DNA from 2 places in the Mesorhizobium sp. CA6 genome. Region 2 is predicted to be linked to the other one. Evidence: riboswitches for the same ligand, from Rfam matches in the RefSeq annotation. Region 2 holds a riboswitch; the other holds the start of a gene.
What was found. A riboswitch is a leader RNA that binds a small molecule or an ion and turns the genes downstream of it on or off. The one in region 2 is predicted to bind S-adenosylmethionine.
Positions count from the first base shown of each region.

Region 1 (14,559 bases), on a different contig from region 2:
GATCCCGGAACAGCGCCGGCTGGGCGAGCGGCTGACTGAGGCGACCTTTGCAGACAAGGTGTTCTTCACCAATTCCGGTGCCGAGGCACTGGAATGCGCCATCAAGACGGCCAGGCGCTATCAATTCGTCAAGGGCCATCCCGAGCGCTTCCGCATTATCACCTTCGAGGGTGCCTTTCACGGCCGCACGCTGGCGACGATCGCCGCCGGCGGCCAGTACAAATACCTCGAAGGCTTCGGCCCGAAGGTCGAGGGTTTCGACCAGGTGGCTTTCGACGACATCGACGCCGCTGAAAAGGCGATCACGCCGGAGACCGCGGCGATCCTGATCGAGCCGGTGCAAGGCGAGGGCGGCATACGCCCGGTGCCGACGCAATCGCTGAAGCGGCTGCGGCAACTCTGCGACAAGCACGGCCTGCTTTTGATCTTCGACGAGGTCCAGTGCGGCATCGGCCGCACCGGCAAGCTGTTCGCGCATGAATGGTCAGGCGTCACGCCCGATCTGATGGCGATCGCCAAGGGCATCGGCGGCGGCTTTCCGATGGGTGCCTGCCTTGCCACCGACGAGGCGGCGACCGGCATGACGGCCGGCGTGCACGGCACCACCTTCGGCGGCAATCCGCTGGCGATGGCCGTCGGCAACGCCGTGCTCGACGTGGTGCTGGCCGACGGCTTCCTCGAGGACGTCCGGCGCAAGGCGCTGCTTCTGAAGCAGGGCCTTGCGGCGGTGGCCGATGAATTCCCCGACGTCATCGAGGGCATCAGGGGAACCGGCCTTATGCTCGGCCTGAAATGCGCCATGCCCAACGCCAAGGTGAACATGGCGCTGCGCGACCAGCACCTGCTTGCCGTGCCGGCGGGCGACAACGTCATCCGCCTCCTGCCGCCGCTCACCGTCACCGACGAGGAGATCGGCGTGGCGCTGGAGCGCATTCGCGGCGGCGCCAAGCGCCTGACCGACGCGATTGCCGCCGAAGCCGCCAAATAATTTCTGGAACCTGCCGATGAGTGTTCGCCACTTCACCGATCTGTCCGCCGTTTCCGCGGGCGACCTGCGCATCATGCTGGACGACGCGGTGGCGCGAAAGACCAGGCTCAAGGCAGGTGAGCGTTCAAAACCGCTCGATGGCAAGGTGCTGGCCATGATCTTCGACAAGCCGTCGACGCGCACGCGCGTGTCCTTCGATGTCGGCATGCGCCAGCTCGGCGGCGAGACTATCATGTTGACCGGCACCGAGATGCAGCTCGGCCGTTCGGAGACAATCGCCGACACGGCGAAAGTGCTGTCGCGCTATGTCGACGCCATCATGATCCGCACCACCTCGCACGACCGGCTGCTGGAGCTCACCGAGAACGCCACCGTTCCGGTCATCAACGGGCTGACCGACGACACGCATCCCTGCCAGCTCATGGCCGACATCATGACCTTTGAGGAGCATCGCGGCCCGGTGTCCGGCAAGACCTTCGCCTGGACCGGCGACGGCAACAATGTGCTGCATTCGCTCCTGGAGGCCGCGGCGCGGTTTAGCTTCAACCTCAATATCGCGGTGCCGGAAGGCAGCGAGCCTTTCGAGAAATATGTCGACTGGTCGAAAGCCAATGGCGGCAAGGTCCGGTTTTCTAGGTCCGCCGAGGAAGCCGTCGACCAGGCCGACTGCGTCGTCACCGATAGCTGGGTCTCCATGGGCCAGGAGCATCGCGCCCGCGGCCACAACGTCTTCCTGCCCTATCAGGTCAATGCGGCGCTGATGGCAAAAGCCAAGCCCGATGCATTGTTCATGCACTGCCTGCCGGCGCATCGCGGCGAGGAGGTCACCGACGAGGTGATCGACGGGCCGCATTCGGTGGTCTTCGACGAGGCCGAGAACCGGCTGCACGCCCAGAAGGCGGTGCTGGCCTGGTGTCTGGGCGCGTGAGAAGGGCTGGACCTGACCGCTTCCGGCCCGATCGGGCTCAACTTGATCTGGGGACATGTGATGCCTATTTGCGGGCCATCACGTAAATCGAACGCGCTTCGACGCATGCGGCTCACCGGGCGGCATGGCTGCGCCCCGGAGTATTGTCATGTTGGAAACCCAGACCTTGGCTGAGCATAAACCCCAACTCGGTGAATTCGGCTTCGCCGGCGACGATCATGTCGTGCCTTATGAGGTCGCGCCGCTCGATGTGCGCGGCCGCACCGTGCAGCTCGGGCCGATGCTCGACGCTATCTTGAGCCGCCACGATTACCCTGAGCCGGTCGCCCGCCTGCTGGCGGAAGCCTGCGTGCTCACCGTGCTGCTCGGCACTTCGCTGAAGTTCGAAGGGAAGTTCATTCTGCAGACCCGCACCGACGGTCCGGTCGACATGCTGGTGGCCGATTTCACCACGCCGCATGCGCTGCGCGCCTATGCGCGCTTCGATGCCGACCGGCTACAGGCGCTGACCGCCGCCGGCGAGACCTCGCAGCAGACGCTGCTCGGCGACGGCGTCCTGGCCTTGACCATCGACCAGGGCGCGCATACGCAGCGCTACCAGGGCATCGTCCAGCTCGACGGCACCTCGCTCGAGGATGCCGCGCGCACCTATTTCCGGCAGTCGGAGCAGATCCCGACCGATATCAAGATGTCGGTCGCCAAGCTGGTCACGCCCGGCCCGGCCGGCGCGCGCGAGCAGTGGCGCGCCGGCGGCATCCTGGCGCAATTCCTGCCGCGATCGCCGGAGCGCATGCGCGTTCCCGATATTTCCGGCGGCGACGGCGATCCGCGTGACGTTGCGGACCAGCCGGCCGACAATTCCTGGCAGGAGTTGCTGGCGCTGCTCGGCACGATCGAGCCGACCGAGTTGATCGACCCGACGGTGGGCGCCGAGCGGTTGCTCTACCGGCTGTTCCACGAACACGGCGTGCGCGTTTTCCGCGGCGTCCCTGTCGCCGACCAGTGCTCCTGCTCGCGCGACAAGATCCGCGGCATTCTCGAAGGCTTTTCGGCTGAGGAGATCAAGGAATCGACCGAGGAGGGCGGCATCCATGTCGCCTGCGAGTTCTGCTCGACCCAATACGACTTCGACCCGGCTGAATTCGCGAAGTGAGCCCTCTTCCTTCTCCCCGTTCCATGGGGAGAAGGTGCCCGAAGGGCGGATGAGGGGCGGCGCCAACGTTGGCGATCATAGCGACACGCCGGCGACGCGGTCGTCCGCCTCAAGGAAAATCTCAGAAGCCCGGCGCCGCCCGTCATTGTCCTGCCGGGCATTTCTCCCCGTGAAGCGGGGAGAAAGAGGCTGTCGCCGACGGCTAATTCACCGTGCGCCTTGTCCCTGGCATGTCGAGCGAGAAAGCCGGAATGGCGATATCGAACGTCTCGCCGCGGCCGTTGCGCATCGTGTAGTGGCCGACCATGATGCCTGACGGTGTCGAGAGCGGGCAGCCCGAGGTGTACTGGTAACTGTCGCCGGGATTGAGTTCCGGCTGGTCGCCGACGACGCCGGCGCCGCGCACCTCCTCGACCCGGCCCTGACCGTCGGTGATGTGCCAGTAGCGCGACACAAGCTGCACGAACTCGTCGGAGCGGTTGTCAATCGTTACCTGATAGCCCCAGACATAGCGGTTCTCGGAGGGATCGGAGCGGTCCTCCAGATAGAAGGGCCTGACCAGCACTTCGATGTTGCGCGTCACTGCGCGATACATGGGCCACTCCGGTTGCCGCCGCGGAAAATATGTCACGCTCCGCTCTTGATAAACGCAGCGCCGACCATCCTGCCAGCCTTGTAAGTGCAGGTGCCGAAAAACAATGTCATTTAGGTGACACATGACAATGTTGGTGTGCACAAACCGTGCCGGGCGACTCGGGCGCTCTGTAACAGTTGAAACGGCCGCGTGCGGCCTAAAGCAATTCCAGGAAAGCGCGAGCGGTTAGGCTCGGCGCCTTCGCCGTAGCCTTCCGTCCGGAATTGCGTGAAAACAAGGAGATGGAGTGGGTCGCCGTTTGCGTGAAACGGTGAAACTCTCTATCGGGGGTGACCAGATCTCGATGAAACTGACTATCGCAGCCGGCCTGGCTTCGTCAGCGCTTCTTTCCTTCAATCTCGCCAGCATCCTGCTCGCCTCGTCGCGGCTGAAGCGGCGGCATGTCATCGCGCCGCCCTCCAGCGCGCGGCCGCCGGTCTCCATCATCGTGCCGTCGCGTGGCGTCGAGCCGTTCACGCCGGAGACCTTGCAGCGCGCCTTCTCGCTCGATTGGCCGCGCTACGAGCTGATCTTCTGCGTCGCGCATGCCGAAGACCCGGTGGTCAAGCTGATCGATGCGGCGATCGCGCGCCACCCCAAAATTCCTGCGCGGCTGCTGATCGGCGACGATCGCGTCAGCGCCAATCCCAAGCTCAACAACTGCGTCAAGGGCTGGCAGGCGGCGAGACACGATTGGGTGATCCTCGCCGATTCCAACGTGCTGATGCCGAGAGACTATGTCCAGCACCTGATGGCGGCATGGCGGCCGGATACCGGCCTCGTCTGTTCGACGCCGATCGGCTCGCGGCCAGACGGGTTTTGGGCCGAAGTCGAATGCGCCTTTCTTAACACGCTGCAGGCGCGCTGGCAGTATGCCGGCGAGGCGGTTGGCCTTGGCTTCGCCCAGGGCAAGAGCATGCTGTGGAACAAACCGATGCTCGATGCCAATGGCGGCATCCAGGCTTTGGCCGCCGAGATCGCCGAGGACGCGGCGGCCACCAAGCTGGTCAACGGCCTGGGGTTCAACGTCAACCTCGTCGCCTCGCCATTCGAGCAGCCGCTCGGCCAGCGCAGGCTCGCCGAGATCTGGTCGCGCCAGACGCGCTGGGCGCGGCTGCGGCGGGTTACCTTCCCTCTGTTCTTCGCGCCGGAGATACTGACTGGCGCTGCGGTGCCGCTGCTGCTGGCGCTGATTGCAGCGGCAAGCGCCGGCGTCAGCCTGCCCACGACGGCCTTGGGCGTGCTGGCGATCGCCTACCTGCCGGAATGGCTGCTGGCCTTTGCGAAGGGCTGGTACCTGTCGCCACGCAGCGTCACCGCGATGATTGTGCGCGATGCCCTGCTGCCGGCCATCTGGGCGCGCGCCTGGTTCGGCGGCGCCGTCGAATGGCCCGGCAACGCCATGACCATCCGCACCAAGGCGATGACCGAGCTGGAGGAGCTCGCCTAGAGCAATTCCAGGAAAAGTCTGAAACGGTTTTCCGTCCGGAATTGCGGCTCTGGAAGGCTCCGGCCGCGGCGTTCTCAGCCTTCTATTTTGCTGCCTTCAGCGCCTGTTCGACGTCTTCCAGCAGATCGTCGCTGTCCTCCAGGCCGACGGAGAGCCTCAGCGTGCCTGGCCCGATGCCGAGCTCGGCGCGGGCCTCGTCGCTCAGGTTCTTGTGCGTCGTCGTCGCCGGATGGGTGATCAGGCTCTTGGCGTCACCGAGATTGTTCGAGATCAGCACGATGTCGAGTGCGTTCTGGAAGGCAAAGGCCGCCTGCTTGCCGCCTTTGACGTCGAGGCAGATCAGCGTCGAGCCTCCCGACATCTGCTTCTTGACGATATCCGCTTGCGGATGATCGGCGCGGCCCGGATAGATGACACGGGCGATCTCCGGTCGGCCGGCAAGGAAATCCGCGATCTTGCCGGCGCTCCCGGTCTGCTGACGCACGCGCAGCGGCAGCGTCTCCAGGCCTTTGAGCAGCGTCCAAGCGTTGAAGGGCGACAGGCTGGGACCGGTGTGGCGGAAATAGTCGTGCAGGTTCTCGTCGATCCACTTCTTGTCCGACAGAATGACGCCGCCGAGGCAGCGGCCCTGGCCGTCTATATGCTTGGTCGCCGAATAGACGACGATATGGGCGCCGAGCAGCAAGGGCTTCTGCTGCAGCGGCGTGGCGAAGACATTGTCGACGATCAGCCTGGCGCCGATCGAATTGGCGAGCCCGGCGACGGCCGCGATATCGACCACCTCCAGCGTCGGGTTGGTCGGGCTTTCCAGGAAGAACAGCTTGGTGTTCGGCCTTATCGCCTTTTCCCAATTGGCGATGTCGGTGCCGTCGACCAGCGTCGCCTCGATGCCGTAGCGCGGCGCCAGCGTCTCGACCACCCAGCGGCAGGAGCCGAACAGGGCGCGCGCCGCGACGATATGATCTCCGGCCTTGGCGCTGCAGAGCAGCGCGGCGGTTACTGCGGCCATGCCGGAAGCGGTGGCGCGGGCATCCTCGGCGCCTTCGAGCGCGCACATGCGCTTTTCGAACATGTCGACGGTCGGGTTGGCGTAGCGCGAATAGATGAAGCCCGGCTCCTCGCCCTTGAAGCGGGCTTCCGCCGCTTGCGCCGTCTCGTAGACATAGCCTTGGGTGAGATACATCGCCTCGGATGTCTCGCCGAAACCGGAACGCAACGTTCCGCCATGTACGAGTGCCGTCTGAGGTTTCCAGTTGCGCTTCTTGGTGCTCATAGCCCTGCTTTCAGACACAAAAAAACCGGCCGCGAAGTCGCAACCGGTCCATATAGCCTTGCGGCTCGACGGTCCTTTAGCGACTTGTTTAACGTGGCTGCAAGCCGACCGGCCAAATCACCACGGGATAACGACCCTTTAGACCCGCGCCGCGCTTGCGTCAATTGCCGGCTTCATTAAGAGGTTTGTACCAGCCGGGCGGCAAGAGCCTGCTTAGATCCTCGCCCGGCCTTGTGAACGGAGCCAGCCTTTGCGGCAAACAGGCATTCTTCCGGATCAGGACATCGCAGCGCTGTTCGAGGCGAAGGCGCTGAAGTCGCCGCGCGCGCTGGACGCCGACCAGATCCAGCCGGCCAGCCTCGATCTAAGGCTCGGCGACAAGGCGTTTCGCGTGCGTGCCTCGTTCCTGCCGGGTCCGGATCATCGGGTCGTCGACAAGCTCGAGCGGCTGAAGCTGCACGAGATCAGCCTTGCAGAGGGCGCGGTGCTGGAAACCGGCTGCGTCTATATCGTGCCGCTGCTCGAGAGCCTGGCGCTGCCGGCGAACGTATCCGCCTCGGCCAATCCGAAGAGCTCGACCGGCCGTCTCGACATATTCACGCGCGTCATGACCGATCGCGGCCATGAGTTCGACAAGATTGCCGCCGGCTACCGCGGGCCGCTCTATCTCGAGGTCAGCCCGCGCACCTTCCCGATCGTCGTGCGCGCCGGCTCGCGGCTGTCGCAGATCCGCTTCCGCACCGGCAACGCGGTGCTCTCGGAGAATGAGCTGCGCGACCTTCACCGCGCCGAGATGCTGGTCGCCACCGAGCCACCCAATATTTCAGGCGGCGGCATCGCGCTCTCCATCGATCTCGACGGCGACAAGGACGGCCTTGTCGGCTACCGCGGCAAGCACCACACCGGGCTGGTCGACGTCGACAAGCGCGCCGCCCAGGATGTCGTCGATTTCTGGGAGCCGATCTACAAGAGCGGCGCCGGCGAACTGGTGCTCGATCCGGACGAATTCTATATCTTGGTCAGCCGAGAAGCCGTGCACGTGCCGCCGCTCTATGCCGCCGAGATGACACCCTTCGATCCGCTGGTCGGCGAGTTCCGCGTCCACTATGCCGGCTTCTTCGATCCGGGCTTCGGCCACTCCGCCGCCGGCGGCAGCGGTAGCCGCGCCGTGCTCGAGGTGCGCAGCCACGAGGTGCCTTTCATCCTCGACCACGGCCAGATCGTCGGCCGTCTCGTCTACGAGCATATGCTGAAACGCCCGCAGGCGCTTTACGGCACCGAACTCGGCTCGAACTATCAGGCGCAGGGCCTGAAGCTCTCCAAGCATTTTCGGGCAGCGCGGTGAGGTCCAAGTGGGGAGATGTCCGGAAGGGGACGCGCCGTCCCATCTGTTCTTCGTCATTCTAGGGCGGAGCAAGGAGCGAAGCGACGCGCGCAGACCCTAGAATCCATGCCGTGACGCCTGAGCGCCGCCACGGTGCCGAACGCTCACCAGCCAATTCCGCGAGAGAACTCGAACCATTCAGGATGATCTTCTGGAGTCTTGGCCGGTCTTGTGCCCGGGCATGCGGTGGGTAAGGTCATTGGCGACACCGAAATAGCGTGCCACCTTCTGGCTCGCGGTCATGTAAACATAGCCTGTCATGTTACGATCTTAGCTGGCGCTGCGCCAACGGTTATTCTGGACGGCAGCAGTCTACGCCCAATGTCACGGCATGGATTCTAGGGTCTGCGCGCGTCGCTTCGCTCCTTGCTCCGCCCTAGAATGACGAAGTGGAAGAGGCAGCTTCCTTCGCGCCCCTCTGGCCTGCCAGTCACCGGGAGATCGGCGCTACAGCGCCTTCACCGCCACTTTGACCGGCTTCTCGATCTCCAGCGGATTGCGCAGCGGCAGGCCGAAATCCGGCGCCTCGATCTCGAACGTATCGCCGGCCTCGGTCCTGATGCCATCGGCGAAGGAGAGCGTCGCGGTGCCGAACATATGCACATGCACGTCGCCCGGCTGGCGGAAGGCCGAATATTTGAAATGGTGGTGCTCGAGATTGGCGATGGTGTGCGACATGTTCGCTTCGCCCGACAGGAACGGCTTTTCCCAGAGCAGCTTGCCGTCGCGCCAGATGCGCGAGGCGCCGCGGATATCGGCGGGCAGCTCGCCGATCAGGATTTCAGGGCCAAACGAGGCGTTGCGCAGCTTGGAATGGGCGAGGAACAGATAGTTCACCCGCTCGGTGACGTGATCGGAGAACTCGTTCGACAGCGTGAAGCCGACGCGGAACGGCGCGCCGTCATCGCCGATGACATAGATGCCGGCGATCTCCGGCTCCTCGCCGCCATCCTGCGCGAAGGCCGGCGACATCAGGGGTGCGCCAGGCGCCACCGCCATCGTGCCGTTGCCCTTGTAGAACCATTCCGGCTGCACGCCGACCTGGCCTTTGGCCGGCTTGCCGCCTTCGAGGCCCATGCGGAACATCTTCATGGAATCGGTGAGTTCCGCCTCGCCGCCCTCGCTGAGCTTCTTGTGCATGGAATCGCGCGTTGCCGCGGAGCCGAGATGCGTGAGCCCGGTGCCGGTGAGATGCAGATGCGCGGGATCCGGATGGTTGATCGGCGAGACCAGCCTGCCCCTCTTATAGGCGGCATCGAGATCGACCGTCTCGCCATAGCCCTTGCGCTCGATCAATGCCTCGAGGCCCGTGCCTGTCCGCGCGGCCTCCATCGCCAGCGAATAGACGCTGCGCGCGCCGTTGATGACCCTGGTCTTGCCGCCGCCATTGCGGGCGACGACGCGGATCGTCTCGGCGTCGTCGAGGATCTGGGAGATCAGCATGTTTGAACCCTCTCTCATCTTGCCTGGCTGCCCGCGGGCAAACCTTGACCGGCGCGGCGCGGAGAAATCCGTGCCACGGTTGAAATTCTTCGTCCGGATTGCGCTCGCGAGCCCGGTCCTTGCCTGGACTTCTTGGCGCCGACGGGTTGCCGGCAGCTTCGCGATCTGAAACCCGTATGCCTCCTTAAATCCGCTTCAGGTCTTCAGGCCTTGTTCTTGTTGTAGACGTCGAAGATGACGGCGCCGAGCAGCACCAGGCCTTTCACCACCTGCTGCCAGTCGACATTGACGCCCATAATCGACATGCCGTTGTTCATCACGCCCATGATGAAGCCGCCGACAACGGCGCCGATCACCTGTCCGACGCCGCCCATTGCCGAGGCGCCGCCGATGAAGACGGCCGCGATGACGTCGAGCTCGCTGCCGAGACCGGCAGCCGGCACGGCCTGGCCGAGGCGCGCCGCGATGATCAGGCCGCCCAGTGCCGAGAGCACGCCCATGTTGATGAAGACCAGCAGGGTCAGCCTTTCGGTGTTGATGCCCGAAAGCTGCGCGGCCTTGGCGTTGCCGCCCATGGCGTAGATCCGGCGGCCGATGGTCATGCGCTTGGTGACGAAGACGAACAGCGAGATCAGCACGCCCATCACCAGCAGCACGACCGGCAGGCCCCTGTAGCTGGCGAACTGGAACACCAGGAACAGCGCCAGCGCGCTGCCCACCAGCGTCTTGACGACGAACAGCGGGAAGGGCTCCGCCTCATAGCCGTGACGCTCGCGCTTGCGCCGCGTCCTGAAGCCGAAATAGGCATAGGCGAGCACCGCGATGAGGCCGAGCACGACCGTCGTCATGTGCAGCGTCAGTCCGCTGCCGACGATCGTCTTGCCGGCGGCATTGACCGTCGGCGGGATCAGCGTCAGCGGGCCGATCACGTCCGGAATGAAGCCGGAACTCAGCGCCTTGAAGCTGTCCGGCAGCGGACCGACCGAGGAGCCACCGCCGAGCAGCGCCTGGCAGATGCCGCGGAAGATCAGCATGCCCGCCAATGTCACGATGAAGCTCGGTATCTTGTGATAGGCGATCCAGTAGCCTTGCGCAGCGCCGATGAGCGCCCCGACGATCAGGCACACGATCGAGACCACCAGCGGATTCGAGAACATCCCAAGCGGCCAGATCACCATCATCATCGCCGCCAGCGCGCCGATAAAGCCGGCGACCGATCCGACGCTGAGGTCGATATAGCCAGCGACGATCACCAACAGCATGCCAAGCGCCATCACGATGATGAACGAGTTCTGCTGCACCAGATTGCTGAGATTCACCGGTTTGAACAGCGTTCCCGACGTCGTGTATTGGAAGAACAGCATGATGACGATCAGCGCGATGATCAGGCCGTATTCGCGCAGGTTCGTCGTCAGCGCCGAGACGGCGACGCGCGGACCCTGCTGCTTGACGTCCTCGGCGAGCCCGCTTTGCGGCGCGGGAGCGCTTTCTGTGCTCATGATGCTTTTCCTTCTCCGCGAACGATGGCGCGCATGATTTTTTCCTGGCTTGCGTCGCTTGCAGCCATTTCGCCGACTATACGCCCTTCGTTCATCACATAGATACGGTCGGAGATACCGAGCAGTTCGGGCATTTCCGACGAGATGACGATGATCGCTTTGCCCTCGGCGGCAAGGCGCGCGATGATCGTATAGATTTCGTACTTCGCGCCGACGTCAATGCCGCGGGTCGGCTCGTCGAGGATCAAAACCTCCGGATCGGCGAACAGCCATTTCGACAGCACGACTTTCTGCTGGTTGCCACCCGAGAGGTTGCCGGTCAGCTGGTAGACGCTGGAGGCGCGGATGTTGGTCTTCTTGCGGTAGTCATTGGCGACGCTCATCTCGCGCATGTCGTCGATGACGCCGCGGCTGGAAACGCCGGAGAGGTTGGCCAAAGTCACATTGTGCTTGATGTGGTCGATCAGGTTGAGGCCGTAGGTCTTGCGGTCTTCGGTGACATAGGCGATGCCGCTCGCCACCGCCTTGCTCACCGATGAGAGGTCGATAGGCTTGCCGTGCAGCGACACCTCTCCGGTGATGTGCCGGCCGTAGGAGCGTCCGAAAAGGCTCATCGCGAATTCGGTCCGGCCGGCGCCCATCAGCCCGGCGATACCGACAACCTCGCCCTTGCGCACATTGAGGTTGATGTTCTTGATCACCTGCCGCTCGGCATGGATCGGGTGGTAAACCGACCAGTCCTTCACCTCGAAGATGACGTCGCCGATCTTCGGCTCGCGCGGCGGGTAGCGGTCGTCGAGCGAGCGGCCGACCATCGAGGTGATGATGCGGTCTTCCGAGATGTCCTTCCTCGGCAAGGTCTCGATGGTGCGCCCGTCGCGGATCACCGTCACCTTGTCGGCGACGCGGTTCACCTCGTTGAGCTTGTGCGAGATCAGGATCGAGGTCATGCCCTGGCGCTTGAACTCGAGCAGAAGGTCGAGCAGCGCCTGGCTGTCCTTCTCGCTGAGCGAGGCCGTCGGCTCGTCGAGGATAAGGAGCTTCACTTCCTTGCTCAGCGCCTTGGCGATCTCGACCAGCTGCTGCTTGCCGACGCCGATATTGGTGATCAGCGTCTTGGGGTCTTCCTTGAGCCCGACCTTCTTGAGAAGGGCGCCGGTACGCGTCTCGTTGGCGTCCCAGTCGATGACGCCGTAGGTGGCGTGCTCGTTGCCAAGGAAGATGTTTTCCGTGATCGACAGCATCGGCACCAGGGCAAGCTCCTGGTGGATGATGACGATGCCGATATGCTCGCTGTCGTGAATGCCTTTGAAATTGCATTCCTGGCCGCGGAAGATGATCTGGCCCTCATAGGTGCCGGATGGATAGACGCCCGACAGCACCTTCATCAGTGTCGACTTGCCGGCGCCGTTCTCGCCGACGACGGCGTGGATCTCACCTTCCTCGACGCTGAGATTGACGTTCGACAACGCCTTCACGCCGGGGAACGTCTTGGTGATGTCGCGCATCTCCAAAATCGTCGAGGCCATCAGGATCTGCTCCCTGGCGCAGGCCTTCCACTCGCGGAAAGCGTCTTGCGCGAAATCAACATGCCACAGTTTCGCTCATGCCTTGGCGGCATATGGCGCTGCGGTAGCCGGCAAAAACAATACCGGGGTCGCTTGCGAACGAAAAGGGGCCCTGCAGTCGCGCAGGACCCCTTCCTTTGAGACCGGATTACTTCAGCTCTTCAGCCTTGATGTAGCCGGAGTCGACGACCAGTTCCTTGTAGTTCGACTTGTCGACCTCATGCGGCGTCAACAGGATCGAGGGAACGACCTTGACGTCGTTGTTGTAGGTCTTGGTGTCGAGGCCGTCCGGCTTGCCGCCGGAGAGCACCTTGTCGACCAGCTGCACGGTGGCCTTCGCCAGCTCGCGGGTGTCCTTGAACACGGTCGAGTACTGCTCGCCCGAGATGATCAGCTTGACCGAGGCGGTCTCGGCGTCCTGGCCGGTCACGATCGGCCAAGGCTGGGCTTCCGTGCCGTAGCCGACGGCGCGCAGCGAGGCGGTGATGCCGCGCGACAGGCCGTCATAGGGAGACAGAACGCCGTCGACGCGGCTGCCGTCCGAGTAGTTGGCCGAGAGCAGGTTGTCCATGCGCGCCTGGGCGGTGGCGGCAAGCCAACGCAGGGTGCCGACCTTGTCCATGCCCATCTGGCCGGACTTGATCTTGATCGAGCCGTCGTCGATCAGCGGCTGCAGGACCGACATGGCGCCGTTGTAGAAGAAGAAGGCGTTGTTGTCGTCCGGGGAGCCACCGAACAGCTCCACGTTCCACGGCTTGGTGTTCGGGAAGCGCTCCTTGAGGCCCTTGACCAGCGAGTTCGCCTGGATCACACCGACGCCGAAATTGTCGAAGGTGGTGTAGTAGTCGACATTCGGGGTCTTCTTGATCAGGCGGTCATAGGCGATGGTGACGACGCCGGCATCATTGGCCTTCTGCAGCGCGTCGGCCATGGTGGTGCCGTCGATCGAAGCGATGATCAGCGCCTTCGGGCCTTTGGTGATTTCGTTTTCCAGCTGGCTGAGCTGGTTCGGGATGTCGTCCTGCGCATATTGCAGGTCGACGGTGTAGCCGAGCGCTTCGAGCTGGGACTTGACGGCGTCGCCGTCATTGATCCAGCGCTGCGAGGTCTTGGTCGGCATCAGCACGCCGACGAGACCCTTATCGGCGGCGTGCGCCGAATAGGTCGTGGCGGCAATGCCAAGGGCCGCGATGGCGGCCAGCGTCTTGATGATCTTCACGATTACTCTCCCTGGTTGATGGACGCGACACCTCGGGGCTTCGCGGGCCGCGTAGTCGAACAGGTGCGCTGGCGCGCCACTGTCGGCTTTATCGATCTCCGGTATCCTCCCAATCGGCCCCGCGGCGCAGTTTCAATCGATACGATTTCGCTCGTCGCCGACCCCTGCGCATCGGAACGCGCGGAGGGTGGGTCGCTTTGACATAACTGTCAAATGCGATCTTTGCTGGTTGCTATATCGATACTGGTATGGCTTAAGCGATCGATAGAAACTCGCACAGGAGACCGAAAATCATGGCGGCGTTGCGCGATCCCGATGCGATTTCAGGTGGTTACGAGAAATTGCCGCGAGATGGCGAGACGTTGCTGCGCAGCGGCCTCAGTCTCCGCCACATGCGCATGATTGCCGCCTTGGACGATCACGGGCGGGTGAGCGCCGCTGCCCAGGTCATGAACATCTCCCAGCCGGCCGCCTCGCGCATGATCGCCGAGATGGAAGCGGTGCTCGACGTGAAGTTGTGCGAGCGGCTGCCGCGCGGCGTGACGCTGACCCCCTACGGCCAGGCGCTCGCCCGGCGCGCCCGCTCCATCCTGCTGGAGATGCGGGAGGCCGACCGTGAGATTTCCGAACTCAAGGCCGGCAAGGGCGGCTCCGTATTCCTCGGCGCGGTCACGGCGCCGGCGATCGAGCTGGCCGTGCCGGCGATCCGTGAGATCCGCCGCATCTATCCGCGCATCGAGATCACAATGCAGGTCGAGACCTCGAACGTGCTCGCCCGCGAGCTGATCGCCTCGCGCCACGACTTCATCATCGCCCGCATCCCGGACGATCTCAATCCGCGGCTCTTCGAATCGCGCGTCATCGGCGTCGAGAAGGCCTGCCTCATCGTGCGCCGCGGCCACCCGCTGGCGAGCGGCAAGATGGTGCGGCTGGAAGACACCGCGGCCTATGACTGGGTGTTCCAGTCCGGGGGCTCGCCATTGCGCCAGGCGATGGAAAGCAACTTTTTGAATCGCGACA
Region 1 covers NZ_JAIUHI010000005.1:24,823-39,381, forward strand. Annotated here, with positions in the region: gene LB526_RS08945 (aspartate aminotransferase family protein) at 1-988, shown strand, start outside; gene argF (ornithine carbamoyltransferase) at 1,005-1,916, shown strand; gene LB526_RS08955 (Hsp33 family molecular chaperone) at 2,041-3,069, shown strand; gene apaG (Co2+/Mg2+ efflux protein ApaG) at 3,272-3,664, opposite strand; gene LB526_RS08965 (ceramide glucosyltransferase) at 4,008-5,153, shown strand; gene LB526_RS08970 (O-succinylhomoserine sulfhydrylase) at 5,236-6,426, opposite strand; SAM riboswitch at 6,483-6,560, opposite strand; gene LB526_RS08975 (2'-deoxycytidine 5'-triphosphate deaminase) at 6,677-7,771, shown strand; gene araD1 (AraD1 family protein) at 8,258-9,253, opposite strand; gene mmsB (multiple monosaccharide ABC transporter permease) at 9,457-10,752, opposite strand; gene mmsA (multiple monosaccharide ABC transporter ATP-binding protein) at 10,749-12,281, opposite strand; gene chvE (multiple monosaccharide ABC transporter substrate-binding protein) at 12,469-13,539, opposite strand; gene LB526_RS09000 (LysR family transcriptional regulator) at 13,833-14,559, shown strand, end outside.
Region 1: it holds a riboswitch for S-adenosylmethionine, as region 2 does, so the genes downstream of both, LB526_RS08970 (O-succinylhomoserine sulfhydrylase) here and metX (homoserine O-acetyltransferase MetX) in region 2, are expected to answer to the same signal.

Region 2 (14,559 bases):
TCTCCAGCGCATGCGCCTGCCCAGGCTGACAGGTCAATCCACGCCAGAGAACGAGGGAAAAGCCTAAGGCTTGGCCGGGTGCTCGACCGCCTGGCGGCCAAAATCCGGCACATCGATATCCTGGCCGGCCTCGATGATCGAACGGCGGATTGCGCGGGTGCGGGTGAAGAGGTCGAACAGCTTCTCGCCGTCGCCCCAGCGGATCGCCCGCTGCAGTGAGGCCAGATCCTCCGAGAAACGCGCCAGCATCTCCAGGATCGCGTCCTTGTTGTGCAGGCACACGTCCCGCCACATGGTCGGGTCGGAGGCGGCAAGACGGGTGAAGTCGCGGAAGCCGGAAGCGGAATATTTGATGACTTCGCTCTTGGTCACCGCTTCCAGATCGTCCGCCGTGCCGACGATGTTGTAGGCGATGATATGCGGCAGATGCGAAACGATCGCGAGCGTCATGTCGTGGTGCTGCGGGTCCATCGTGTCGATGTTGGAGCCGCAGCGCTGCCAGAATTCCGAAAGCGTCTCGAGCGCGGCGGAATCGGTTCCCGGCAGCGGCGTGAAGATGCACCAGCGGTTCTCGAAGAGATCGGCAAAGCCGGCATCGGGTCCGGACTTTTCCGTGCCGGCCAACGGATGTCCGGGGATGAAGTGCACGCCTTCGGGCACATGCGGCTGCATTTGCGCGATGACGGAGGCTTTGGTCGAGCCGACATCGGTGAGGATGGCGCCCTTCTTCAGCGCAGGCGCGATCTCGGCCGCAACCTCGCCGGACGAGCCGACCGGAACCGAGACGATGACGAGATCGGCGTCACGCACCGCTTGGCTGGCGTCGGTGCTGTAAGAATCGCCAAGGCCAAGCTCCTCGGCGCGCTCGAGCGTCGAAGCGCTACGCGTCGCTATGGCGATATGGCGCGCCAGGCCCTCGCGGCGGATGACGCGGGCGAGCGACGAGCCGATAAGGCCGATGCCGACCAGCGCTATTTTCTCGAACATCGGTGATGCCATGGTGTCTAGCTTTTCAGGAAGGTCTTCAGCGCATCGATGACGCCGCGATTGGCTTCCTCGGTGCCGACGCTCATGCGCAGCGCATTGGGGAAGCCGTAGCCGGTGACGCGGCGCAGGATGTAGCCGCGCGCGCTCAGATAATCGTCCGCCGCCGCCGCCGAATGTTTCTTGCCGTCGGGAAAATGGATCAGCACGAAATTGCCGACGCTGGGCGTGACGCGCAGGCCGAGCCCGGTCAGCTCGGCGCTGAGCCAAGCCAGCCATTTCTCGTTATGCGCCACGCTGCGCTCGATATGGGCGCGGTCGCGGATCGCGGCGATGCCGGCCTCGATCGCTGTGGCGTTGACGTTGAAGGGGCCGCGAACGCGGTTGATCGCATCGACGATATGCGCCGGCCCGTACATCCAGCCGATACGCGCGCCGCCGAGGCCGAGCTTGGAGAAGGTGCGGGTCATCACCACGTTCTCGGAGCTGCCCGCCAGCTCGATGCCGGCCTCGTAGTCGTTGCGCCGCACATATTCAGCATAGGCCGCGTCGAGCACCAGGAGCACGTTCTTCGGCAATGCAGCGTGCAGCCGGCGCACTTCCTGGAACGGCACATAGGTGCCGGTCGGATTGTTAGGATTGGCGAGGAACACGATCCGCGTCGCCGGCGTCACCGCGGCCAAAATCGCGTCGACATCGGCGCGCTCGTCGGTCTCCTTCACCGCCACCGGCTTGGCGCCCGCCGCCTGGATATAGATCTTGTAGACCATGAAGGCGTGCTCGGTGAACACGGCCTCGTCGCCCGGCGCGAGATAGGTCTGCGCCAGCAGTCCCAGGATCTCGTCCGAGCCGTTGGAGCAGATGATGTTGGCCGGATTCAGCCCATGCACCTCGGCGATCGCCTCGCGCAGCCGCCGCGCCGTGCCGTCCGGATAGACATCGAGCTTCGCCGCCACCTCGCGCGCAGCCTCGATCGCCTTAGGCGAGGGCCCGAGCGGATTTTCGTTCGCCGACAGCTTGTAGACTTTCGTCACGCCGGCCGGCGCGTTGCTTTTTCCCGGCACATAGGCCTCGATGTCCATGATGCCCGCGCGGGGCGTCGGACGGGGCTGATCCTGCTTCATGTCACAAATCCGTCGAGAAGGCCTTCAAGGCCGCAGCGGAAATACAGGCCACGGGCTGGAATGTCGAGGGCCGGCGCCTGGCACCCGTATCCGGTCGCGAGGAGGCCACCCGTTGACGAAGCGCGGCGCTGGTCCTAGAAGGATTGCCAGACTCCCGTGGTGATTTGGCCGGTCGGCTTGCAGCCACGTTAAACAACTCGCTAAAGGGCCGTTTGCAACCTGTAACCGGCTTTGCGACGGCAATGCCGGTTTTTTATTGTCCGCTGCCGGCCGGACACCGCGTCGGGACGAGTCCGATGCGGGACAGGATGAGGACGGACATGGCCGCTCAGCGTGCTGCAAGAACCAACGACGAGGCCGACCATCCGTCGAGCCCGGTGCTGCGGTTCGGCCCGGACAAGCCGCTGAAGCTCGACGCCGGAACGCTGCTCTCGCCCTTCCAGATTGCCTACCAGACCTATGGCACGCTCAACGACGCGCGCTCCAACGCCATCCTCGTCTGCCACGCGCTGACCGGCGACCAGCACGTCGCCAACACCAATCCGGTGACCGGCAAGCCGGGCTGGTGGGAGGTTCTGATCGGCCCCGGCAGGATCATCGACACCAACCGTTTCTTCGTCATCTGCTCCAACGTCGTCGGCGGCTGCCTCGGCTCGACCGGCCCGGCCTCGACCAACCCGGCGACCGGCAAGCCCTACGGGCTCGACCTGCCGATCATCACCATACGCGACATGGTGCGCGCGCAGACGATGCTGGTCGATCATTTCGGCATCGAGAAGCTGTTTTGCGTGCTTGGCGGCTCGATGGGCGGCATGCAGGTTCTGGAATGGGCGGCGAGCCATTCGGAGCGCGTGTTCTGCGTCCTGCCCATCGCCACCGGCGCCCGCCATTCCTCGCAGAACATCGCCTTCCATGAAGTCGGCCGACAGGCCGTCATGGCCGATCCCGACTGGCATGGCGGCAAATATCTCGATTTCGGCAAGCGGCCGGAAAAAGGGCTCGCCGTCGCGCGCATGGCCGCTCACATCACCTACCTTTCGGAAGCCGCGCTCCACCGCAAGTTCGGCCGCAATTTGCAGGACCGCGAGGCGCTGACCTTCGGCTTCGACGCCGATTTCCAGATCGAGAGCTATCTGCGCCATCAGGGCATGACTTTCGTCGACCGCTTCGACGCCAATTCCTACCTCTATCTGACCCGCGCGATGGACTATTTCGACCTTGCCGCCGATCACGGCGGGCGCCTCGCCGACGCCTTCGCCGGCACCAAGACGCGTTTTTGCCTGGTTTCCTTCACCAGCGACTGGCTGTTCCCGACCGAGGAGAGCCGATCGATCGTGCATGCCTTGAACGCGGCGGGCGCTTCCGTCTCCTTCGTCGAGATCGAAACCGATCGCGGCCACGACGCCTTCCTGCTCGACGAGCCGGAACTGTTCGCGGCCATCAACGGCTTCATCGCCTCCGCCGCCCGCGCCAGGGGGCTAAGTCTATGACCCCGAACCGAAGGTCAGCGAACGCAAAAAGTCGCCGACTTTTCGGACCGGCATCATGCGCTATGCAGGAGGCGAAGCCATGAGCGTCAATCGCGCCCAGCGTGTCGACCTCGAGGTCGTCACCGATCTCATCCCGGCCAATTCGCGCGTCCTCGATGTCGGCTCGGGCGACGGACTGCTTCTGGAACTCCTGCAGGAGACCAAGCAGGTCGACGGCCGCGGGCTGGAACTGTCGCAGCGCGGCGTCAACGAATGCGTGGCGCGCGGCCTTTCCGTCGTCCAGGGCGATGCCGACAAGGACCTCGAATTCTATCCCGACAAGGGCTTCGACTTCGTCGTGCTCTCACAGACCCTGCAGGCGACCCGGAACCCGAAGCTGGTGCTCGACGAGCTGCTTCGTATCGGCAACCGCGCCATCGTCTCCTTCCCCAATTTCGGCCACTGGCGCGTGCGCTTCTCGCTGTTGGTCAAGGGCAGGATGCCGGTCACCAAGGACCTGCCCTACTCCTGGTACGACACGCCCAACATCCATTTCTGCACCATCCGCGACTTCGTCAACCTCTGCGAGGAACTCGGCGCGACCGTCGAGAAGGCAACCGCGCTCGACGCCAACGGCCAGAAGATCGGCCTGTCGATGCCCTGGTGGTTCTGGAATTTTTTTGGTCAGCAGGCGGTGTTTTTGCTGAGGCGATGACGGAAATTCGTTTCTTTCGTCGATCGCCGGCAGTGGTGGAAATCCCCCCGAATATTCTTTCCGAAATACGGGCGGGAATTCTCGTCTGCACATCGCCGCGCAGCGGTCATCTTGCAGGTTTGATGGTTTCCGCCGGGCTGGGCCATCCGCTGGAATGGTTCGGCGGCGACGTCTGCTGGAGCTGCCGGATTATCCGCGAGATCCCCGCGCCCAGCTACTGCGTGCGCTGACAGGGGCGGTCCTCTACCGGCGTCTATGCAATCAAGCTCTTTGCGAGTCAGTTCGCACAACTTGCCGATAAGATAACTCATCTGACAAATTCGCAGCGCATAATTGCATCCCGATAGTTTGACAGCATGCTGTTAGGACTATAGCCACTGGGTTGATCAACCGGTTGTGCCGCGATGGCTGAACATCCCACCTATTCTATCGTCTTGGAGATGGAAAATGCCAAATCCATCGACTGGGACGAGATTGGCCTTGGGCTGAAGGCCTTGGCGCGCGAGATCGCCCAGGCTTCCGCTACCGGATTTCCGAAGCCGAAGGTCATAATCTCGCACGGCGGCCTCGAAACTGACGCAGTCTCACTGCGAAGCAGTATCGGAGCTGAAGCGCCACAACTGGAGCAGGTTGCCGATCTGGCCTTCGCGGCGTTCCCTGGCGGCAGATATTACGACCTCAAGAACAACGGCATTCCCTCGTGCGAAGGGAGCGTCCTTGTTTTTCTCGATTCCGATACAGTTCCGGAACGGAACTGGCTCTCAACTCTGCTGAAACCCTTCGTCGACCAGCCTGAAACCATCTGTGTGAATGGACACACCTATCTTTCATACGATGACTTCTTCTCGCGAACCTTCGCGTTGATCTGGTTTTTCCCGATGGCTGAGGGAGACGAGAGATTCGCCTCGAAGCGTGCTCTCAACGCCAACAACATCGCCTTTCGGCATGACTGGATATCCAGTCACCCATTTCCAGTTCACAACGGCTTCAAGGTCTCGTGCACGTTGCTGATGCACCAGCTTTGGAGCGAAGGCCACAAGATAGTCAACGTGGACGCACGCGTTCACCACTACTCGCCGCGGGGCTGGGGGTTCTTCTTTTGGCGCGCGCTGGTAACCGGCAGGGACGCCGATCGAAAATTCGTCGAGCTTCATGCACCTGGCAGGGCTCGGCGTATCGTCAAATCCTTCACGCGCTGGGGGACTATGTCTTGGCGCACGATCCGGCGAGTGACAGGCCATGCGCGGCAGACCGGCATGCCGTTCTGGCAAATCCCGTTTGCTGTCATTGTCGGACTGGCGTTCTATACACTGGCGTTTTTCGGCCATTTCAGCCTGGCGGCCGGCCTTGTCCGCGACGAGGTCGAAATGGTGCCGGACTATATCGGGCACAGCTAGCGTCAATCTTTTCCCGCTAGCGAAGCACATCCCTAGCCTTGTGCGGATGCTCGACGCCGTCGACGAAGATCACGTCGGACTGCGAGCTCTGGGTGCGCAGCGAAAGGATCGCCTGATAGGCCGGTGAATTGTACCGGTCCCGCATATGCTGCCTGCCGGGGAATTCGATGACGATCAGGTGCCCGGGCCAAGGGCAAAACCGTCCGTTGGTTCCTGTTGGCGGGCCGCCTAATCAACAGGAAGGCCAGTTGTGTTGCCATCAGACCGCAATGTTGCGGAAAAACCGCTAATTTTGGCATTTCTCGGCCGGCCTGGCGTGACACAAAGGGGGGTTTTTTGTAGCGTCGGCCGCAAATCAGAGGTGGGACACGAAGATAGCCATCGGACCCATCCGACAAACGCTAGATCCGACCGGTGGTGGCAGCCCGATGTCGAGCCAGGACGTTCCGCTGATCTCAGTGATCACGCCAACCCATAACCGTCGCAGCCAGGTCGTGCGCGCGGTGGAAAGCGTTCTGGCGCAGACACTTACCCGCTTCGAGCACATTGTGGTCGACGACGGTTCGACCGACGGGACGGCCGCTGCGCTCGCCGAAATCCGCGACCCGAGGCTGATTTATGTCGGCGCCAAATGGCGCGGCGCCAATGCCGCGCGCAATGCGGGTATCGAACGCGCACGGGCGCCGGTCGTGACGTTTCTCGATTCGGACGACGTCTATCTGCCGGACCGGCTGGAACGGACGCTGGCGCGCTTCGACCAGAACCCCTCGCTCGAAGTCCTCATCAGCTCGTTCGTATCGCTGAAGGGCGGCCGCAGCACCAAATGCATCAATCGCGACGCCTTCCTCGACAAGAGCACGCTGCAGCGCGCCCTGGTCTCGCAGACCATCTTCATTGCCGGCTCGGCGATCACCGCAAGACGCGAGTCGCTGCTCGCGATCGGCGGCTATGACAGCGACATCACGCGCATGCAGGATCGCGAATTGCTGCTGCGCTTTGCCCAACGCGGCGGCGCCTTGCTGTCCGAGGATATCGACTGGAAGAAGTACAATTCGGAGAATTCGATCTCCGGCCGCCGCGATGGCTATGTCGAGGCCTATGCCAGTCTGATCGACAAGCATCCTTATATCGCCGACCGCTATCCCGACGTTCCGCCTTACATGATTGCGCGTCAGATCATCGCCGATATCCTCAAGGGCAGGTTGCCGCAGGCGTTTTCGGGCTATCATGCCAACCGGTCGTCCAAGTCGCTCGGCTACTCGCCCGCCGAACTCTTGCGCGGCTATGTCGTCGGCCGCCGCTGGCGGCGCGATTGCTACGACGAGTTCCGCGCCAAATACGGCGCCCGGGCGGTCTGAGAACCGCACGACGGCTATCTGTCGAGTTCCGGGAAATAAGGATCGGAAAACCGCTGCCGCAGGCGCTCGCCCAGCAGGCAATCGACCGGCATCGCATCTTCGACGTGGAAGGATCTGGCGCCTGTCAGGCCGCTGACTTCCTGGACCAGCTTGCGGCGGACGGCGGTCGAGAATTCGGACGCCGCGTAGATCGGCAGCACGAACGAACCGGCTCCTCCGGTCACGCAGTCGGCGTAGTAGCGGTCGAGACGGCCGACACTCGGCGACGGACCGATCAGTATAGGCAGGCCGTTGATGACGACACCGCTGGCAACGGCGGCATCGCGGACTGCCGTGACGGGCAGCCCGGTATTGTTGGGCCCGTCTCCCGATATGTCGATGACGCGGCGCGGCGCCGAAAAGCCGGTTCTCTCCAGGAGCCCGGCGCCGAAGCCGAGGGCACCTGAGATCGAGGTGCCGCGGAAGCTGCGGAACGGCCGCGCGGCGATCTTGTCGGCGAAGGCGTTGGCGCTGTCCTCGCCGTCGATGATCTGCCAGGCAATGGCCCCGTCCTCGCGCACGACGCCCGCCCATTCGAAATAGGCGAGCGCAATGCGGCCATTTGGACCCGAGCGTACGGCGTTGATGAAGTCGGGGTGGCGCAGCGCTTCGACATAGCCGGCGCGCTGCAGGGCGAGTTCACGCTGGTCCATCGACTGCGAGATGTCGACGGCAAGCACAAGTTCCACGTCCACCGGCGCGCCTTTGCCCGGCATGGGCAATGGCGCCGCCTCGGCGCAGGCAAGGCACACAAGCAGGCCGAGCATCGCAAGCATGGCACCCTCGAACGACCCGGCGGATTTTCCCGGCGATCACGGCGAAAATAAGCTATTTCTTCCCCTGGCGGGCAGCGATGGGTGGTGGCTCGATCGCGCCGGCGCGGACACGGGCCGGCTTCAAAGCCGGTGCGCCGGTATCCTTCACGATATTCAGCGCGCGCGGGAAGAACTGGGTGTTGTGCTGGCCCCGCCCGATATTGATGATTGCGGTTTCGGGCAGGCGCTTCTGCAGCATGGCTAGCACCCGCCGCAACGCCGGCCCGTCGAACGCATCCAGGGCTTCGTCGATGATCACCCATTTCGGCTTGCGCAAGGCGAGCCTGGCGAAAGCCAGCGCCCGTTGTTCGTCATCGCCGAGCTCGCGTTCCCATCGCCTGGGACGATCAAGGGTGGTTGCCAGTGGATCGAGGCCGACCTCGCCAAGCACCGCCGCGATCTCGGCATCGCTGGCCGGGGCCTCGCCGTTCGAATGATCGAGCACCTCGCGCAGCGTGCCGGCCGGGAAATAGGGCACGCGCGGCACGAAGATGGGGGTCTCGCCAGCCGGCAGGCCGATCCGGCCGCTTCCCCACGGCCACAGGCCGGCAAGGGCGCGGAAGAACAATGTCTTGCCGGCGCCCGGCTCGCCGGTGATCATGACGCGCTCGCCGGCGTGGATTTCGACATCCGTCTGGGCAAGCTTGGTGCAGCCTTCCGGCGAAGCCACCTGAAGCGTGTCGAAGGTCAGGCTGCCATTGGCGTTTTCGCCGAACTGGATGTGTTTTTCCGTATCATGCAGCGCGTCGGTTTCGGTGAGCGCGATGCGGAAATCGGCCACGCGCATCAGCGTCGCGCGCCAGTCGGCTATGCTGCCGATGTTGTTGATGAACCAGCGCAGGGAAGAATGAACCTGGTTGAAGGCGCCGACCGCCATCATCAACCCGCCGAATGAGATGTCGCCCGAGAAATAGACCGGCGAAGCCACCAGGATAGGCGCCACCACCGTTATCCAGCCATAGGTGTCGGTCACCCAGGCCAGGTTGATCTGGGCGGCGAAGATGCGCCGCATGGCGTCCAGCACCGTGCCGAGATCGAGCTCGAGCCGGCGCCTGGCGTCTGGTTCGCCATGATAGAGCGCGATCGCATCGACATTCTCGTTGACCCGCACCATGGAGGAGCGCAGCTCCGCCTCGCGGGTGTAGCGCTCGCTGTTGAGGCCGATTAGCGGACGCCCGACCAGCCAGCTCAGCCACGAGGCGATGCCGGCATAGAGGAACGCGGCCCAGACCATGTAGCCCGGTATCTCCAGCGAATGGCCGCCGACATGGAACACGAAGCCGGAAGACAGCTCCCACAGCACGCCGATAAAGGAGACAAGCAGAATGAACGACTGCAGCAGGCCGACGCCCAGATCCGTCGACAGATCCGACAAATGAGCGGCATCTTGCTGCATGCGCTGGTCGGGATTGACGCCGATGGCGCCGGCATTGGCAAGCCGGAAGGCCCGCGCCGGGCGCATCCATTGATCGATCAGGTCGAGCGTCAGCGCCTCGCGCAGCCTCAGACGGATCATCTGGTTGAGCCAGGTCTGGCCGATATTGAGAACCAGCAGCCCGCCGGCGATCATCGCAAAGACCAGAAGCTGGTGCAGGAAGGCTGTCATGTCGCGTCGGGCCAGCGCATCGTAGAAAGGCTGGTTCCAGCGATTGAGCAGGACCTGTCCGACCGAGGTTGCGACGATGACCGCGACGATACCGATGGAGACCCAGGCAAGTTGCCTGCGCACCGGCGAGGATTTCAGCCCCAGCTTGATCGTCGCCACCTGGTCGGCGAGGCTGCTCGCCTCCACCGAGACAACGGGTTTCTGCGGCCCCGGCTTTTTATTGGTCTGGTCGTCCATGAAGAATATTCCTGGTTTCCGCTGCGGTCATGAACGCTGCGCCGAGCGAGCATGCCTTAGCTCGGGCATGCCTCAGATAGGGTGACGATTGCCGCGCGATGCAAGGCGCGGCGATCACGAACGCGTCACTTGGCCAGGCGCGGCATCAGCCGCACGCCGGCCAAGCCGCGTTGCCCCCTGCGGCGAGAAGACCGGCACGAAGACGCGGCGAGAGGCACGCTGCGCGACCGGCACGCCCTGGTAGAGCCGCTTCTGCGCCTCGACGACGATGACGCCGGAAAAGATCGGCCAGAACCGCCGGCCGGCCTTCTCCAGCACATTGTGGAAGCGCATCATGAAACGCCGCGGCGACGGCGGGAAGAACAGCGCATCGCTCCACGTCGCCGGGGTGAAATTCGCCTCGCGCAGCAGCTCGGTCAACTGGCCGCGCGAGAACGGTCGGCCATTACCGAAGGGCGTGTGCTCGAACCGCGCCCAGACGCCGCGCCGGTTGGGCACAACAATAACCACACGCCCGGCCGGCGACAGCACGCGCCAGATCTCGTTCAGCGTCTCGCGCGGGTTTTCGGCATGTTCGAGCGAATGCACCAAAAGCACGCGGTCGATGCAGGAATCGACCAGCGGCAGTTCCTCGTCGAAGACCAGCGCCGTCGCCGTCGGCCCCGACACCGGCCACACCACCGCGCCTTGCGTTGCCGGCATGAAGGCGAAGACGCGCTCGGCATCGGTGCCGAAGCGTTCCAGCCATGGCAGCGCATAGCCGAGGCCGACCAGCCGCTCATTGGGAACGGTCGCCCATACGGACGACAGCGCCATGGTGATCGAATGCTCGGCCAGGCGCCCGAGCGTGGTCGAATAGAAGGAACGCAGGTCGACGATATCCGAATGCATGCGCGCGACGGTAGCTGCGAAGGGGCCCAAGTTCAACAAAGGCGGAAAGTTCAACAAAGGTGCCGAGTTCAACAAACCCGGATGACATCGGCGGCCGGCCGCCCTATGTCTGCGACGACAAAGGGAGACATGCGATGCCGGTCGAAATCGAGCAGTTCATGTGCCGCACCGACAATTTCGGCGTGCTGGTCCACGATCCGAAAAGCGGACAGACGGCGATCATCGACGCGCCGCAAGAAGCGCCGATCCTGGCGGCGGTCAAGCGCACCGGCTGGACGCCGACATTGATCCTCACCACGCACCATCATGCTGACCATGTCGAAGCCAATCTGGCGCTGAAGGAACGCTTCAAATTGCGCATCGTCGGCCCGGAAGCCGAGAAGGCGAAGATCCCCGGCATCGACGAGACGGTCAGCCAAGGCTCGGTCGTGCTCCTTGGCGAGGAACGAATCGAGGTCATCGAGACGCCCGGCCATACCGCCGGCCACGTCTCCTACTATCTGCCGGCCTCGAAAGTGGCCTTCACCGCCGATACGCTGTTTGCGCTGGGTTGCGGCCGCCTGTTCGAATGCAAGCCGCCGGTCATGTATGACTCTTTGAAGAAGCTGGCGGCGCTGCCGGCGCAAACCGCCATCTATTGCGGCCACGAATACACCTTGGCCAATGCCCGTTTCGCGGTGACGGTCGACCCGACCAACTCGGCGCTGAAGCAGCGCGCGGCGAGGATCGAAGCGCTGCGCGCCGACGACAAGCCGACATTGCCGACGACCATCGGCGAGGAGTTGTCGACCAACCCGTTCCTGCGCTGGCACGACCCGGCGATCCGTAAGCATCTCGGCATGGAGAAAGCCTCGGACGCCGAGGTGTTTGCCGAGATCCGCAAGCGCAAAGACAATTTTTAGTTCCACCGCATGTCGACCAAAAGGCTCGACGTTCGTCGCAGCAAAGGCCGCCAATGACCAGCGCCGCCGAGATCATCGCAACGCTAGGCCTCAAGCCGCATCCCGAGGGCGGCTGGTACGCCGAGACCTTTCGCGACGCCGCGGGCGGCCCGCGCGGTCATTCGACCGCGATCTATTTCCTGCTCGAGCACGGCCAGCTTTCGGCCTGGCACCGGGTGAAGGACGCGGCCGAGGTCTGGCATTTTTATGCCGGAGCGCCGCTGGCGCTGTCGATGCATGAGGAAGGCGCAGGCGCCGTCATCGAGCAGGTGCTTGGCACGGCCCTTACCGCCGGCGAGCGGCCGCAGATCGTCGTGCCGGCCGGCTGGTGGCAGTCGGCGCGCAGCTTGGGCGAGTGGACGCTGGTCGGCTGCACCGTGGCGCCGGGCTTCGATTTCGCCGCTTTCGAACTGGCCGAGCCGGGCTGGCAGCCGGCTAGAGCAATTCCAGGAAAAGTGTGAGCGGTTTTCCGTCCGGAATTGTGTAAAACAAAGAGATAGGGCGTTTCGTCGTTTCCGTGAAACGGTGAAACGCACTAGGCGAGTAGAAGTCCCAGCGTGATCGCCAACTGGGCGGCATAGTAAAGCACCCAGACCGCATAGCGCATCCAGACGCGATGCGGCGAGATCGCCGCGAGCAGGAAGCGCTCGGCCGCCAGCAGCCCGTCCGAGGCGATGAACAGCACCGCGCCGGCGATTACCCAGGGAGCATTGGTCGTGAGCGCCGAAATGCCCATGGCGAGGATCGCCGCGACATAGACGGCGACCGGCGCGCGCAGTTGCGGGCCGACGCGGCGCCAGAGCGCGGCAAGCATGACGATGCTGAATGCGGCCATGGCCAGGGCGATCGCGCCGCGCCAGGGTTCGGCGCTCAACAGGCCGAGCCCGCCGCCTGCCTGCGAAAACAGCGCGACATAGGCGATATGACCGGCGAGAAAGCTCGCCAACCCGCCGAGAAAGGCCTTTTCGCCGTCGCGTGACAGAAAGGCGTCGCCGACGGCGCTGAGTGCCAGCGCCGCGACGAGCAGCAGCGGACCGCCCTGCATGGCGGCAAGCACGGCCAGCAAAGCCACGGCAAGCGTCTTTGCCGCCGTGCGCGTCCACTTCGGCGGCATGTCGAGCGCAAAGGCGTAGATAACGGCCGCGACGAACGAGAACAAAAGCGTCGCGTTGGCGTTGGCCTCGATGCCGCCGGAAAACGGCATCATGCGTTGACCTCCTTGGCCGCCGGCTTGCGCATCAGCAGCGACTTCGCCCCGAGCGCGGCGCCTCCGGTGATGAGCACGCAGGCCGCGAGGATGCGCAGCGACGGCTCGGCGACGCCGGCGGCGATCAGCACCAGCGTCGACAGAAGCGGCGCGGCGTAGCTCGCGGCGCCCAGCACCTGGATGTTGCCACGCTTGACGCCGATGTCCCAGGCATAGAAGGCCGCGCCCACCGGCATCAGGCCGAGCCCGATGACGGCCAGCCATTGTCCGAGGCTGTCCGGCAGTACCGTCTTCTCAAGCAGCAGATGGCAGGCAAGCGACAGCGCCGACGTCGCCGCGCAGAACCAGGTGACGATCGAGGTCGGCACCGACGGAAAGCGCCGCGACAAGAGCGAATAGGACGACCACAACAGCGCGCAGACGGCCGCCATCGCATAGCCGAAGGCGTAGCGCGCGTCGAAGGCCAGCCCGCCGCCCTTGGTGACGATCAGGAAGGTGCCGGCAAGGCCGAGCAGCGCGCCGACGACATGGTTCCAGGCCAGCCGCTCGCCCGGCATCAGCGCCGAGCCGAGCACGATCAGCAGCGGCCACAGATAGGCGATCAGGCTCGCCTCGACCGCCGGCGCATTGCGCAGCGCCGTGAAGTAGAAGAAATGATAACCGAACAGCCCGGCAATGCCGATCACCCAGACTTGGCGAGGGATCTTCCGGCCCCGGTCGGAAGCCGGCATCACCAGCCGCGCCACGAGCCCGACGCAGGTGCCGATGGCGAAGGTGATGGCCGACAACAGGAAGGGTGGCACCTGTCCGGAAGCGTTGGTGAGTAGCGCCAGCAGCGCCCACATGGCGACCGCGGAAAACCCGATCAGTGTTGCGCGCCCCATATTTCCCCCGCCGGCGCGCGATGGCGCCTGTCCTAATTTACCGCTTCGAACCGTCTCGCGCTGATGGTCAGCGGACCAATCTGGGTCCCGACCGTGGCGCGGATCGGCGCATATATGCCGGATTGGCCGAGCGGTGCAAACGTCACCAGCATGCGGCTCTTGTTCTTCAGGAAATTCAATGCCTTGCGGCCCTTGCGATAGCCCGCCACCGGCTCGAAGCCCATTTTGCAGGTCACCGTGTCGCCCTTGTAACCCGGCACCGAGATCGAACCCTTGGAGGCATAGGTCAAGGTCAGGTCGGCGCGCATCTCGCCATCGTAGAACTTGACCGTGCGTCCGCAGACCTTGTCCAGGCTGTCGGCATGGATGACGGTCGCGGCCATCGGATCGAGCACCGATTTCAGGTCGCTATCGCCCAGCGGCACCCAGCTCTTCGGATCGCGCTTCTTTGGCGCGGGAACGACTTGCGTGGAGGTGACGGCGCCGTTGTTGAAGCGGATATCGACCATCGAGGCCTTCTTGCCCGACGTGTAGTCGGCCCGGAATGCATGCGGCTGCATCTGCTTGCCGGAAATCGTGCCTTTCGAGGAAATCGTGCCCTTGGTGTCGTCGAACAACTTGCCGAGGCCGGCGGCCGAGACGGTGCCGTCAATGGCATAGGTGTCGCCTTGGTAGCGGCTGGAGAAAGTCGCCCTGGCGATCGAAAGGCCGAGAAACGACACCGTATACTCGCCCTTGAACGACTGCGGCGGCGCGGCGGCGAAGCTCGTTGCCGGCACGGCAACGGCAAGCAGGGCGGCGAATGCATGAGAAGGACGGAGCATGGCGGCTGGCTGATCCCTGGCGGTTCGGCCGGAACGCAGCGGCTCCAGCCTGGCAGATCCCTTCGCGA
Region 2 covers NZ_JAIUHI010000017.1:70,918-85,476, reverse strand. Annotated here, with positions in the region: gene LB526_RS23660 (prephenate/arogenate dehydrogenase family protein) at 64-999, opposite strand; gene hisC (histidinol-phosphate transaminase) at 1,005-2,108, opposite strand; SAM riboswitch at 2,255-2,332, shown strand; gene metX (homoserine O-acetyltransferase MetX) at 2,429-3,598, shown strand; gene metW (methionine biosynthesis protein MetW) at 3,678-4,292, shown strand; gene LB526_RS23640 (hypothetical protein) at 4,289-4,522, shown strand; gene LB526_RS23635 (glycosyltransferase) at 4,697-5,689, shown strand; partial or broken gene LB526_RS23630 (DUF1330 domain-containing protein) at 5,706-5,879, opposite strand; gene LB526_RS23625 (glycosyltransferase family 2 protein) at 6,118-7,047, shown strand; gene LB526_RS23620 (DUF1194 domain-containing protein) at 7,062-7,862, opposite strand; gene LB526_RS23615 (ABC transporter ATP-binding protein/permease) at 7,915-9,744, opposite strand; gene LB526_RS23610 (class I SAM-dependent methyltransferase) at 9,859-10,635, opposite strand; gene gloB (hydroxyacylglutathione hydrolase) at 10,770-11,537, shown strand; gene LB526_RS23600 (cupin domain-containing protein) at 11,591-12,037, shown strand; gene LB526_RS23595 (lysoplasmalogenase) at 12,112-12,783, opposite strand; gene LB526_RS23590 (DMT family transporter) at 12,780-13,667, opposite strand; gene LB526_RS23585 (DUF3108 domain-containing protein) at 13,700-14,491, opposite strand.